2 regions of the Micromonospora sp. URMC 106 genome follow, and region 2 is predicted to be linked to the other one. Evidence: riboswitches for the same ligand, from Rfam matches in the RefSeq annotation. Region 2 holds a riboswitch; the other holds the start of a gene.
What was found. A riboswitch is a leader RNA that binds a small molecule or an ion and turns the genes downstream of it on or off. The one in region 2 is predicted to bind cobalamin.
Positions count from the first base shown of each region.

Region 1: linked by a shared signal. The riboswitch ahead of ACSNOB_RS17710 (ABC transporter substrate-binding protein) and the one ahead of bluB (5,6-dimethylbenzimidazole synthase) in region 2 are both predicted to bind cobalamin.

Region 1 covers NZ_JBPQTP010000053.1:6,175-11,995, forward strand. Annotated here, with positions in the region: gene ACSNOB_RS17700 (ABC transporter ATP-binding protein) at 1-266, shown strand, start outside; gene ACSNOB_RS17705 (ABC transporter ATP-binding protein) at 263-976, shown strand; cobalamin riboswitch at 1,160-1,341, shown strand; gene ACSNOB_RS17710 (ABC transporter substrate-binding protein) at 1,371-2,384, shown strand; gene ACSNOB_RS17715 (FecCD family ABC transporter permease) at 2,390-3,460, shown strand; gene ACSNOB_RS17720 (ABC transporter ATP-binding protein) at 3,460-4,227, shown strand; gene ACSNOB_RS17725 (hypothetical protein) at 4,272-4,637, shown strand; gene ACSNOB_RS17730 (PadR family transcriptional regulator) at 4,997-5,341, shown strand; gene ACSNOB_RS17735 (DUF1048 domain-containing protein) at 5,338-5,724, shown strand; gene ACSNOB_RS17740 (ABC transporter ATP-binding protein) at 5,721-5,821, shown strand, end outside.
Region 2 covers NZ_JBPQTP010000115.1:969-6,789, reverse strand. Annotated here, with positions in the region: gene ACSNOB_RS26610 (phytoene/squalene synthase family protein) at 1-426, shown strand, start outside; gene ACSNOB_RS26605 (serine hydrolase domain-containing protein) at 480-1,538, opposite strand; gene ACSNOB_RS26600 (dihydrolipoyl dehydrogenase family protein) at 1,630-3,096, shown strand; gene ACSNOB_RS26595 (EamA family transporter) at 3,133-4,050, opposite strand; cobalamin riboswitch at 4,169-4,363, shown strand; gene bluB (5,6-dimethylbenzimidazole synthase) at 4,400-5,029, shown strand; gene ACSNOB_RS26585 (Rieske 2Fe-2S domain-containing protein) at 5,317-5,821, shown strand, end outside.

The sequences.
Region 1 (5,821 bases), on a different contig from region 2:
GGATCGTCGAGCGGCGACCCACCGGGGCGCTGTTCGATACGCCCGCGCACCCCTACACCGCGGGCCTGCTCGACGCCCTGCCCGAGCGGGCGTTCCGCCCCGTGCCCGGCCACCCGCCCATGCTCACCGACCTGGCCGCCGGCTGCGCCTTCGCCCCACGCTGCGACCGGGCCACCGACGCCTGCGGCACACCGCCCGCCCCGGGGTCGGACGACGCCGGCCACGTCGCCTGCCACCACCCGCTGCCCGTCGGAGCGCCGGCATGACCGCGGCCACGACCGGCGGCCGGAGCGCCGGACCGGCCACGACCGGCACGGGGCTCGCCGCCCACCAGGTCACCGTCGCGTACGGCCGGCAGCGCGTCCTCGACCGCGTCGACCTGCACGTCGCCCCCGGCGAGACGGTCGGGCTGCACGGGCCCTCGGGCAGCGGCAAGTCCACCCTGGCTCGGGTCCTCGCCCTGCTGCACGCCCCCGACGCCGGGCACGTCACCCTCGACGGCCACCGGGTCGCCGGCGTCCGCCACCGGCTGCCGGCCGCCGTCCGCACCCGGGTCGCGATCCTGTTCCAGAGCCCCCGCGCCGCCACCGACCCGCGACTCAGCCTCGCCGACGTCGTCGCGGAACCGCTGCGTGCCACCGGCGTACCGGCGGAGCGGGCCCGGGCCCGGGCGGTGGAGCTGGCGGATCTCGTCGGCCTCACCCCGGACCTGCTCGCCCGCCGCCCGCACGCGGTCAGCGACGGGCAGTTGCAACGGGCCTGCCTGGCCCGGGCGCTCGTGCACCGGCCGGCCTACCTGCTCTGCGACGAGGCCACCGCCATGCTCGACGCCTCCACCCAGGCCCACCTGGCCGCCGTCATCACCGACTACCAGCGAGAGCACGGCGCCGGCGTCCTGCTCATCACGCACGACCCGGCCCTGATGGCCCGCTGGGCGACCCGGGTGGTCGACCTCCCGCCCCCGCCGGGAGCCTGAACGCCGCCCGCCGTTCCGGCCATTCCGTCGCACGCCGCCCGGCCAGTTCGACGCACGGACGCGCCACCGCACGTCGGCGCCGGGCGGCACCCACCAGGCGCCGCGTGGCCGCGACCGTCCACAGTGCTGGCGCGGCCCACACCTATGGCATCTGTCACCCGTGACGTCCGGGCCGGGCGCGGGCTAGGGTGACGCTGCCGTGGTGTTTCGGGAAGCCGGTGGAAGACCGGTGCGGCCCTCGCCACTGTGATCGGGAAGTCCGCGGCCCTCGTCGTCAGAGGTCACTGGGCGTTGCACGCCTGGGAAGGCCGGCCACGGACGCACCTCCCGTCAGCCAGGAGACCGGCCACGGCACTGCGATGACCCGTCCACGAGGTGCTGGAAGGCGGTCCCGATGCGCGTGCGCGCTCTGCGGTCCACCCTGTCCCGGCGCGTTGCCGCGCCCCTGTCCGTCCTGCTCGTCCTGATCGGCGGCTGCGCCGCGGACGACCCCGCCACGAACTCCCCCTCGTCGGCCGCGTCGGTCACCCTGACCAACTGCGGTACGCCGCTCGGCGTCGTCGGACCACCCCGGCGAGCGGTGACCCTGAACCAGCCCGCCACCGAGATCATGCTGGCGCTCGGGCTGGCCGACCGCCTGGCCGGCACGGCGTACCTCGACGACGCGATCCTGCCCGAGCACGCCGCCGCGTACGCCTCGGTGCCGGTGCTGTCCGAGGAGTATCCGGGGAAGGAGACCCTGCTGGAGGCGGCACCGGACTTCGTCTACGCGTCGTTCCACAGCGCCTTCGGCGACGAGGGTGTCGGTGACCGTGCGGCGCTGGCGGCGCTCGGCATCGGCACCTACCTCTCACCCGCCGGGTGTCCGGGGCAGCACCGGCCGGGGAGACTGACGGTCGAGGACGTGTTCGCCGAGATCCGCGACATCGCCGCCGTCTTCGGGGTCCCCGAGCGGGCCGAGAAGCTCGTCGCCGACCATCGGGCCCGGATCGCCGCCGCTGCCGCGAGCCTCGGCGGCGCGCGGGACGTCTCCCTCCTCTGGTGGGACGCCCGCACCGACGCGCCGAGCGTGGGCGCCTGCTGCGGCGGTCCCAACATGATCATGTCGGCGGTCGGGGTCGGCAACGCGTTCGGCGACCTCACCGGTGCCTGGGCCGACACCAGCTGGGAGAGCGTCATCGCCCGCAACCCCGACGCGATCGTGCTGGTCGACGCCACCTGGGACCCGGCCGCCGCGAAGAAGGCGTTCCTGGCCCGGCACGCCACTCTCCGGGACCTGCCCGCGGTGGCGGGGCAACGGTTCGTCGTCGTCCCGTTCTCGTCCACCACCGCCGGGGTGCGGGCGGTGCTGGGCATCGAGGCGCTCGCCGCGGGAGTGGCGCGGCTCCCCGCCGGCGCGGGCCGCTGACCGCCGTGGCCCGCCGCACCGCCGCGGCTGCCGCCGGCGCCGTCGTCTCCCGGCGTGCCCGCCCGGCCGGGACGGTCGCGCTGCTGGTCACGCTGTTGGTGGGCCTGGTCGTGTCGATCGGCACGGCCGTCACCGTCGGGCCGGCCGACATTCCTGTCTCGACGGTCTGGGCGGTCGTGGCCGACCGCCTGGGCCTGGCCGACGTCGACGTGCCGCTGCTGCGCGAACACGTCGTCTGGCGGCTGCGCCTGCCCCGGGTGCTCGGCGCCGCCGTCGTCGGGGCCGGGCTGGCGGCCGCCGGGGCGGTGATGCAGACCGTCACCCGTAACCCGTTGGCCGACCCGTACCTGCTCGGGGTTTCCTCCGGAGCGTCGCTCGGCGCGGTCGCGGTGCTGGTGCTCGGCGTCGGCGGTGGGGTCGCCGCGCTCACCGGTGGTGCCTTCGCCGGGGCGCTGGCCGCGTTCGCCGTCGTGGCGGGGGTGGCCGGCCGGCGGGCCGCGCTGGCACCCGCCAGGGTGGTGCTGGCCGGGGTCGCGGTCGCGCAGCTGTGCGGGGCGGCGACGTCGTTCGTCATCATCTGGGTCGCGGACCCGCACGCCACCCAGAGCATCACCTTCTGGCTCTCCGGATCCCTGGCCCGCGTCGACTGGACCGCCCTGGCCTGGGCCGGGCCGGTCCTGGTCGCCGTGCTCACCCTCGTGGCGGCACACGCCCGCGCGCTCAACGCCTTCGCCTTCGGCGAGGACGCGGCGTCGACCCTCGGCGTGTCCGTCACCCGGGTCCGCTGGCTGCTGCTGGTCGGCGCCGCGCTGCTCACCGCGGTGCTGGTCGCCGTCAGCGGCGCGGTGGGTTTCGTCGGGCTGATCCTGCCGCACGCCGCCCGGTTCCTCACCGGCCCGGACCACCGGCGCCTGCTGCCCGCCGTCGTCCTCGCCGGCGCGATCTTCCTGGTCTGGGTGGACACCGCCGCGCGGACCCTGTTCGCGCCCCGGGAACTGCCAGTCGGCGTGCTGACCGCGCTGCTCGGGGTGCCCGCCTTCGTGTGGCTGCTGCACCGCCGGAAGGGACGCGACTGATGCTCACCGTCACCGGAGTGTCCTGGACCGTCGCGGCCCGGCCGATCCTCGACGACGTCACCTGCGCGGTGCCGACGGGCAGCCTCGTCGGGCTGCTCGGCCCCAACGGCTGCGGCAAGACCACGCTGCTGCGGATCGTCGCCCGGCTCGTCGCGCCGGACAGCGGCCGCGTCACCGTCGGCGGCGACGACGTCGCCACCCTGCCCCGCTCCGCGCTGGCCCGTCGCGCCGCGCTGCTCGCCCAGCACGCCGACACCGACGTGGACCTCACCGTCGGGGAGGTGGTGCTGCTCGGCCGCACCCCGCACCGCCGCTCGCGGTGGTCGGACAGCGCCGCCGACCGCGCCGCCGCCGCCGACGCGCTGGCCCGGGTGGACCTCGACGGGTACGCCGACCGCCGCTGGCACACCCTCTCCGGCGGCGAACGGCAGCGGGTCCAACTGGCTCGCGCGCTCGCCCAGCAACCGCTCCTGCTGCTGCTCGACGAGCCCACCAACCACCTCGACATCGGTCACCAGTTGCACCTGCTGCACCTGGTCCGCCGGTCCGGGGTCACCACGCTGGCCGCGCTGCACGACCTCAACCTCGCCGCCATGTTCTGCGACACGGTGGTCGTCCTGGCCGCCGGGCGGGTCGTCGCCGCCGGCCCGCCCGCCGAGGTCCTCACCCCGCGGCTGCTCGCCGACGTGTACGACGTCCACGCCGACGTCGCGACGCACCCGACGACCGGGCGGCCCACCATCACCTACCACCCGCCCGCGTCGTGACCGAGCACGTGCCGTCGTCGCGACCGGGAACGAAGGAGTCCGCCATGACCGCCGCGCCGGGCTGCCTGGTCACCGTGTGCCGGGACTGCTGCTGCGGCAGCGCTCGCAAGCACCCCGCCGTCGACCACGACGCGCAACTGCGGCGACTGCGCGCCGCGCTGCCGGCGCCCCACCGGGTACGGGTCAGCGCGTGCCTCGACCTCTGCGCGCAGTCCAACCTGGTCGTCGTCCACCCCGCGTCGGCGGCGCGGCGTGCCGGTGCGCGGCCGGTCTGGTTCGGCCTGGTCCTGCACGACTCGGTGCTCGACGACATCGCCGCCTGGGTGCGCGCCGGCGGGCCGGGCGTCGCGCCGATGCCCGCCGCCCTGGAGTTGTCGGTGGTCACCCCGACGCTCCAGGCGGGCGGGTGAGGCGGCCGGGCCGAGCGCCGTTCGCGGCGGACCTGGCCCGCAGCGGGGTGGGCGCGGTTCCCCGGCCCAGCCCCAACGCCGTGTAGTCAGGCGGCATGGTGCGCCGGCCTGGGCCGCCGGGCTCGAGGAACAGCTCGTGGATGAGGGTTCACGCGCCCGGACCGTCCGACGGATCGTTCCGGCGCTGTTGATCACCTCGTCCACCCCGCGGTCGTAGCCCGACCGGACCAGCAGGGTGTGGGCTCCGGCGCCGAGTGATTCGTTCTGAGATCCCTCGGTATTCAGCGTTGCTATCTACCGGTACCTAGTGTTACCGTCTACTGGTAGTCAGCGTTGCTTAGTAGTGAGGGGGCGATGGCATGGGCAACCAGATGACGGAGATGCTGAAGGGGACTCTCGAAGGCATCGTCCTGGCGATTCTGGCCCGCAGATCCGCATACGGCTACGAGATCACCGCGTGGCTGCGCGACCGCGGATTCTCGGACATCGCGGAAGGCACCATCTACGCGCTGCTCGTCCGCGTCGAGCAACGCGGGTTCGTGGACGTGGAGAAGGTTCCCTCCGAGAAGGGGCCCCCGCGGAAGGTGTATTCGCTCAACGCGAAGGGGCGAGACCAACTCGCCGAGTTCTGGAGGACGTGGAGCGTCCTCGCGGAACGCATCGAGCAACTTCACCACAACGACAACCAGGACGAAGGAGCATGAGGGTGGCCGCGAAGTGGATCGAGATGCTCGTCGGGTCGTTTGAGCAGAAGAAGCAGTACAAGCACCACATGGCCCGCATGGAGGCCCTGCCGGAGCCCCACCGCAGCGCGGCCAAGGCTCTTCAGCGGTACTTCATGTACCAGGGAGGGATCCTCGACGGCGACACGCTCATCACGATGCTCGGCGACTTCGTCGACCTCTGGGAGCGTGCGGTCGCCGATGGAACGCCGGTCCGCGCGATCGTGGGCGGCGACCCGGTCGAGTTCGCCGAGACGTTTCTGCTGGCGTACTCCGGCAAGCAGTGGATAGACAAGGAACGCGAGCGCCTCCGGAAGGCGATCGACGCCGCCGCCGGCGACGACGGCGAGGAGACGAGCGCATGACCACCGGGACGCGCGAACCCGCGATCAGGGTGCGGGCCATCACGAAGTCCTACAAGGACCTGCACGTGCTGCGGGGCGTCGACTTCGACGTGGCAGC
Region 2 (5,821 bases):
GACGTGGCGGAGGACCTCGACCGCGGGCGGACGTACCTGCCCGACGACGACCTGGCCCTGTTCGGCGTCGCCCGCGAGGAGCTGGTCGAGGCCCGCGCCCGCGGTCGCGCCACGCCCCGGATCCGGGAGCTGATCGCGTACGAGGTGAGCCGCGCCCAGGCGCACTACGCCGCCGCCGCGCCCGGCATCACGCTGCTCGCGCCCGCCTCGCAGGCGTGCATGCGCACCGCGTACGCGCTCTACGGCGGCATCCTCGACGAGGTGGCCGCGCGGGACTACGACGTCTTCGCCGGCCGGGCAGGGGTGCCGCAGCGCCGCCGGCTGGCGGTGGCCGCCCGCGCCCTGCTCACCCCGGCCGGCACGCCGGTGGTCGTGCCCGGGCCGCCCGCCCCGGTGCCCACCCCGGTGCCCGTGCCGAGCCGGTGAGCGCGCCGACCCGGTGACCCGGCCGGCCCGGCGAGCGCGCCCGCCGGGAGCGGTCAGAGGCAGGAGTGCAGGGCGTCCACCAGTGCGTCGACCCGGTCGTGGTCGGCCAGGTGGGACGTGGCGTAGGCGAACGTGTAGCCGCGCCCGGGGTCGGCCCAGGCGGAACTGCCGCCGATCCCGCCCATGCCCCAGCTCCCGTCCTCCTCCCACTGCATGCCCAGCGTCCACCGGACACGCCGGCCCAGCAGCAGGTCGTCGCCGTCGTACTGGACCCGCGTCGCCTCGGCCACCAGCTCCCGGCCGAACAGCCGCACGCCGTCGAGGACGCCGCCGGCGAGCAGGCCCGCGTAGAGCCGGGCCAGGGCGCCCGCGGTCGAGTGGAGGTTGACGGCCGGCACCTCGGCGCCCCGCCAGAGCGGGCTGTTCACCACGGACAGGTCCCGCCCGCCGGGCGGGTTGTCCAGCGCCCGCGCCCAGAGCGAGCCCGGCGCACCGGCCGCCCGGTCCGGCCAACCCGGATCGCCGTACCGCAGCTCGGCGCAGCGCCGCTGGTCCGCCTCGCCGAGGCCGAAGCCGAGGTCCAGCCGCCACGGCCCGGCGATCTCCTCGGCCAGGAACCGGCCCACCGGCCGACCGTCGACCCGCCGCACCAGCTCGCCCACCAGGTGCCCGTACGTCCAGGCGTGCTCGCCCGCGACGGACCCCGGCGGCCACTCCGGCTCGGCGGCGGCCAGGTCGGCGCAGAGCAGGTCCCAGTCGGCTATCGCGGCGGCCGGCCGGGGCACCGGGAAGGCCGGCAGCCCGGCGGTGTGCGTGAGCACCTGCCGGACGGTGGCCGGGGTGCGGAAGCCGGGCCAGTGCGCGGCGACCGGGTCGTCCAGGTCGAGCCGACCCCGGTCGACCAGCATCAGCAGGCAGAGCGCCGCGACCGGCTTGCCGACCGAGTAGACGTTCACCAGCGTCTCCGGTCGCCACGCCCGCCCCGGCGTCCGCGCACCGCCGACGAGGTCGACGACCGGCTCGCCGTCGTACCAGATCGCCAGGCCAACCCCGGTCTCCCGGCCGGCGGCGAGCAGCTCGGCGAAGCAGTCGTGGACGGCGGAGAAGCGCATCCGGCCACCGTAGGCGGCCGGGAGCCGACGGGCAGCGGAATTCCGGGGTGATCCGTTGGCCCGCGACCGGGCGGTGCGGAATGCTGGCGGGATGGCGGAGCCGGAAGTGGTGGACGTGGTCGTGGTCGGGCTCGGGGTGGGCGGCGAGGAGGTGGCCGGCCGGCTCGCGGAGGCCGGGCTGACCGTCGTCGGCGTCGAGCGCGACCTGGTCGGCGGGGAGTGCCCCTACTGGGGCTGTATCCCGAGCAAGATGATGATCAGGGCGGCCAACGCGATCGCCGAGGCGCGTCGGATCGACGGGCTCGCCGGCGCCGCCGAGGTCCGGCCCGACTGGGCGCCGGTGGCGAAGCGGATCCGCGAGGAGGCCACCGACACCTGGGACGACACGGTCGCGGTGGAACGCTTCACCGGCAAGGGCGGCCGGTTCGTCCGGGGCAGCGCCCGCCTCGACGGCCTCGGCCGGGTCCGGGTCGGCGAGCGGGTGTTCCAGGCCCGGCACGGGATCGTGCTGGGCACCGGCACCAAGCCGTCCGTGCCGCCGGTCGACGGGCTGGCCGACACGCCGTACTGGACCAACCGCCAGGCGATCGAGGTCGAGGAGCTGCCGGAGTCGCTGCTGGTGCTGGGCGGCGGCGCGATCGGTCTGGAGCTGGCCCAGGTCTTCGCCCGGTTCGGGGTCCGGGTCACCGTTGTCGAGGCGGCGGACCGGGTGCTCGCCGTCGAGGAGCCCGAGGCGTCCGAGGTGGCCGCCGCCGCGCTGCGCGCCGACGGCGTCGAGATCCACACCGGGGTGCGGGCGGAGCGGGTCGGCCACGACGGGCGCGGCTTCACCCTGCGCGGGGCCGGCGGGGCGCGGTTCACCGCCGAGCGGCTGCTGGTGGTGACCGGCCGCCGGGCCCACCTGGACGAGCTGGGCCTGGACACCGTCGGGGTGGACGCCGGGCAGCGGTACCTGGCCGTCGACGACCGGCTGCACGTCACCGAGGGGATCTGGGCGGTCGGCGACGTCACCGGCGAGGGGGCGTTCACCCACGTCGCGATGTACCAGGCGGGAATCGTCGTCGCCGACGTGCTCGACCACGTCCGGCGCGCCGACGGAGGGCCGGATGCCAGCGGCACCGCGCGCGTGACGGGCGGCGCGGTCGGCGCGTCGGGCGCCGCCGGGACGGGCGGTTCCGCCGGCGCGGTGCCGCGCGCCGACTACCGCGCGCTGCCCCGGGTCACCTTCACCGACCCCGAGGTCGGCGCGGTCGGCCTCACCGAACGGCAGGCCCGCGAGCGGGGGATCAACGTGCAGGTCGGCCTCTCCGAGCTGCCGTCGTCGGCGCGGGGCTGGATCCACAAGAGCGGCAACGAGGGCTTCGTCAAGCTCGTCGCCGACGCCGACCGGGGCGTACTGATCGGCGCGACGTCGGTCGGCCCGGCCGGCGGCGAGGTGCTCTCCGGGCTGGCGGTGGCGGTGCACGCGGCCGTGCCGCTCGGCCGGCTCCGGCAGATGATCTACGCGTACCCGACGTTCCACCGGGCGATCGAGGACGCCCTGCGCAACCTCCGCTAGGGCGGCCGGGCGCGGACCTCGCCCGTCGGCCAGGGGTCAGCGCGCCGTCGCCGGTCGGGGGCGGACCAGGGTCGCGCCCAGCGCGGCGCCGACCACGCAGGCCACCCCGACCGCCTGCGGCCAGGCCAGCACCTCGCCCAGCAGGACCAACCCGACCAGCGCGCCGATCGCCGGCTCCAGGCTGAGCAGGATCGCGAAGACCCGGGCCGGCATCCGGCGCAGCGCGGCCAACTCCGCCGAGTACGGCAGCACCGACGACAGCAGCGCCACCGCGACGCCCAGTGCGAGGGTCCACGGGTCGAGCAGCGCCGTGCCGCTGCCGGCGACCCCGAACGGCAGGACGGCCAGTGCGGCGACGGCCATCCCCAGCGCGAGGCCCCGGCTGCCCGGCACGCGGGCGCTGACCGCCTTGCCGAGCAGCACGTACCCGGCCCAGCCGACCGCGATGGCGACGCAGAGCAGCAGCCCCACCCGGTCCAGCCCGGTCCCGCCGAGCCCGCTGATGAGCAGCACGCCACCGCCGGCCAGGACCGCCCACGCCACGTCGGCGGGCCGGCGGCTGCCGGCGAGCGACACCAGCAACGGCCCCGCGAAGCCGATGGTGACCGCGACGCCGAGCGGCACCCGGTGCAGGGCCGCGTAGAAGGCGAGGTTCATCAGCGCCAGGGCGAGCCCGAACGCCCCGACCAGGGCGGCGGTGCGCCAGCCCAGCCGCAGCCCGGGCCGGGCGACGAGCAGCAGGATCAGCGCGGCGAAGCCGAGCCGCAGCGTGGTCGTACCGCCGGCGCTGGTGCTGCCGAAGAGCTGCTTGGCGACGGCCGCCCCGACCTGGGTGGAGAGCATGCCCAGCAGCATCAGCAGGGGCGGCGGCACGGCCCGGGGCCGGCCGAGGGCGACGGTCAGCCGGGCCGCCGGGTGGCCGGCCGGCAGCGGGCGGGAGGCGAGTGCGTACACCCGGACCACGGTGCTCGCGGACGGCGCGCCGCGCGACCGGATTTCCACGCCCGCCCCGGCGACGCCGGGCACCCGGCCGTCGGCGGTGCGCCGCCGATCCCGCTACCATGCCGGGCGGCACGATCATGTGAGGTGCCCCGCGCGAGCGGGGAGAATCGGGAAGCCGGTGCGAATCCGGCACGGGCCCGCCGCGGTGACCGGGGAGCCACCGTCCACGCGCGAGAGCGCAGCCACTGGCCCGGACGGGCCGGGAAGGCGGACGGCCAGGCGTCGATCCGGGAGTCCGAAGACCGGCCTCGCGTCAGGTGCCCACGCCCGGAGCGTGGGCCGAGCGCAGCGGGAGCCTGCCTTGGATCTTTACGACGTCATCCACCGCCGCCGGGACGTACGCGCCCAGTTCACCGGGGCGCCGGTGCCCGAGGAGACGCTGCACCGCGTGCTGGCGGCGGCGCACGCGGCGCCGAGCGTCGGCTACTCCCAGCCCTGGGACTTCATCGTCGTCCGCGACCCGGAGCTGCGGCGCCGGTTCCACGAGCACGTCCACACCGAGCGGGAGACCTTCGCCGCCACGCTGGAGGGGGAGGCGGCCGAGCGGTTCGCCCGCATCAAGATCGACGGGGTGCTGGAGTCCACCCTGTCGGTGGTGGTCACCTACGACCCGGCCCGGGGCGGGCCCGCCGTGCTCGGCCGGCACGCCATCGCCGACACGGGGCTCTACTCGGCCTGCCTCGCCATCCAGAACCTCTGGCTGGCCGCGACCGCCGAGGGGCTCGGCGTCGGGTGGGTGTCGTTCTACCGCGAGCCGTGGCTGGCGGACCTGCTCGGCATCCCCGACGGCGTACGGCCGGTGGCGTGGCTCTGCGTCGGCCCCGTCACCCACTTCGAGCGCGTGCCCGACCTGGCCCGGCACGGCTGGCGGCAGAAGCGTCCGCTGGCCGAGGCGATCCACCACGACCGCTGGACGCCCCCGAGCCCCTGACCCAACCACCGGCGGACCCGGCCGGCACACCCGGCCGGCCGGCCGCGGCGCGGACGCAGGCGGCCGGCGGCACAACTTCCCGGAAATAGTCGTCTCCCGGCGTGCCGAGGCCACTCTTTCCGGGAAGTTGCGCCTCTCGGCGGAGCCGGGCGCCGACCTCGTCGCCTCAGGGGCGGCGCGTCCGGTTGTGGGCCGGCAGGGGCCTCGTCACGTACCGCTGCGGATCCGTCACCGGCGACCGGTTTGCAGCCGCTCCTGCCGGGAAGTCGGTACGGGTGCGAGCACTGATGACGAAGATCGAGCAGGCCTCCGGGCTGGACCGGATCGGCGACCGGTTGCAGCGCGCCGTCCAGGCCACCCTCCGTCCGCAGCGGGTCCGTGACCTGCTGCACGGCGTCTGGCTGGGGCACCCGTTGCACCCCGCGATGGTGCAGGTGCCGGTCGGCGCGTGGATCAGCACCGCGGTGCTGGACCTGATGCCGGGGCAGCGCAGGGCCGCCACCACGCTCTGCGCGGTGGGCACCGTCAGCGCGCTGCCGGCGGCGGTCGCCGGGCTCAACGACTGGGCGGCGCTCGCCCGCGACCAGCGCCGGATCGGCCTCGTGCACGCCGCCTCCAACAGCGTGGGCCTGGCGTTCTACGCCGGCTCGGTCGCCGCCCGGATGTCCGGCCGGCACAACCTCGGCCGTACGCTCGGCTTCCTCGGGCTCAGCGCCGCGAGCATGGGGGCTTACCTCGGCGGGCACCTGGCGTACAAGCAGGGCGCGCAGGTCAACCAGAGCATCTCCGAAC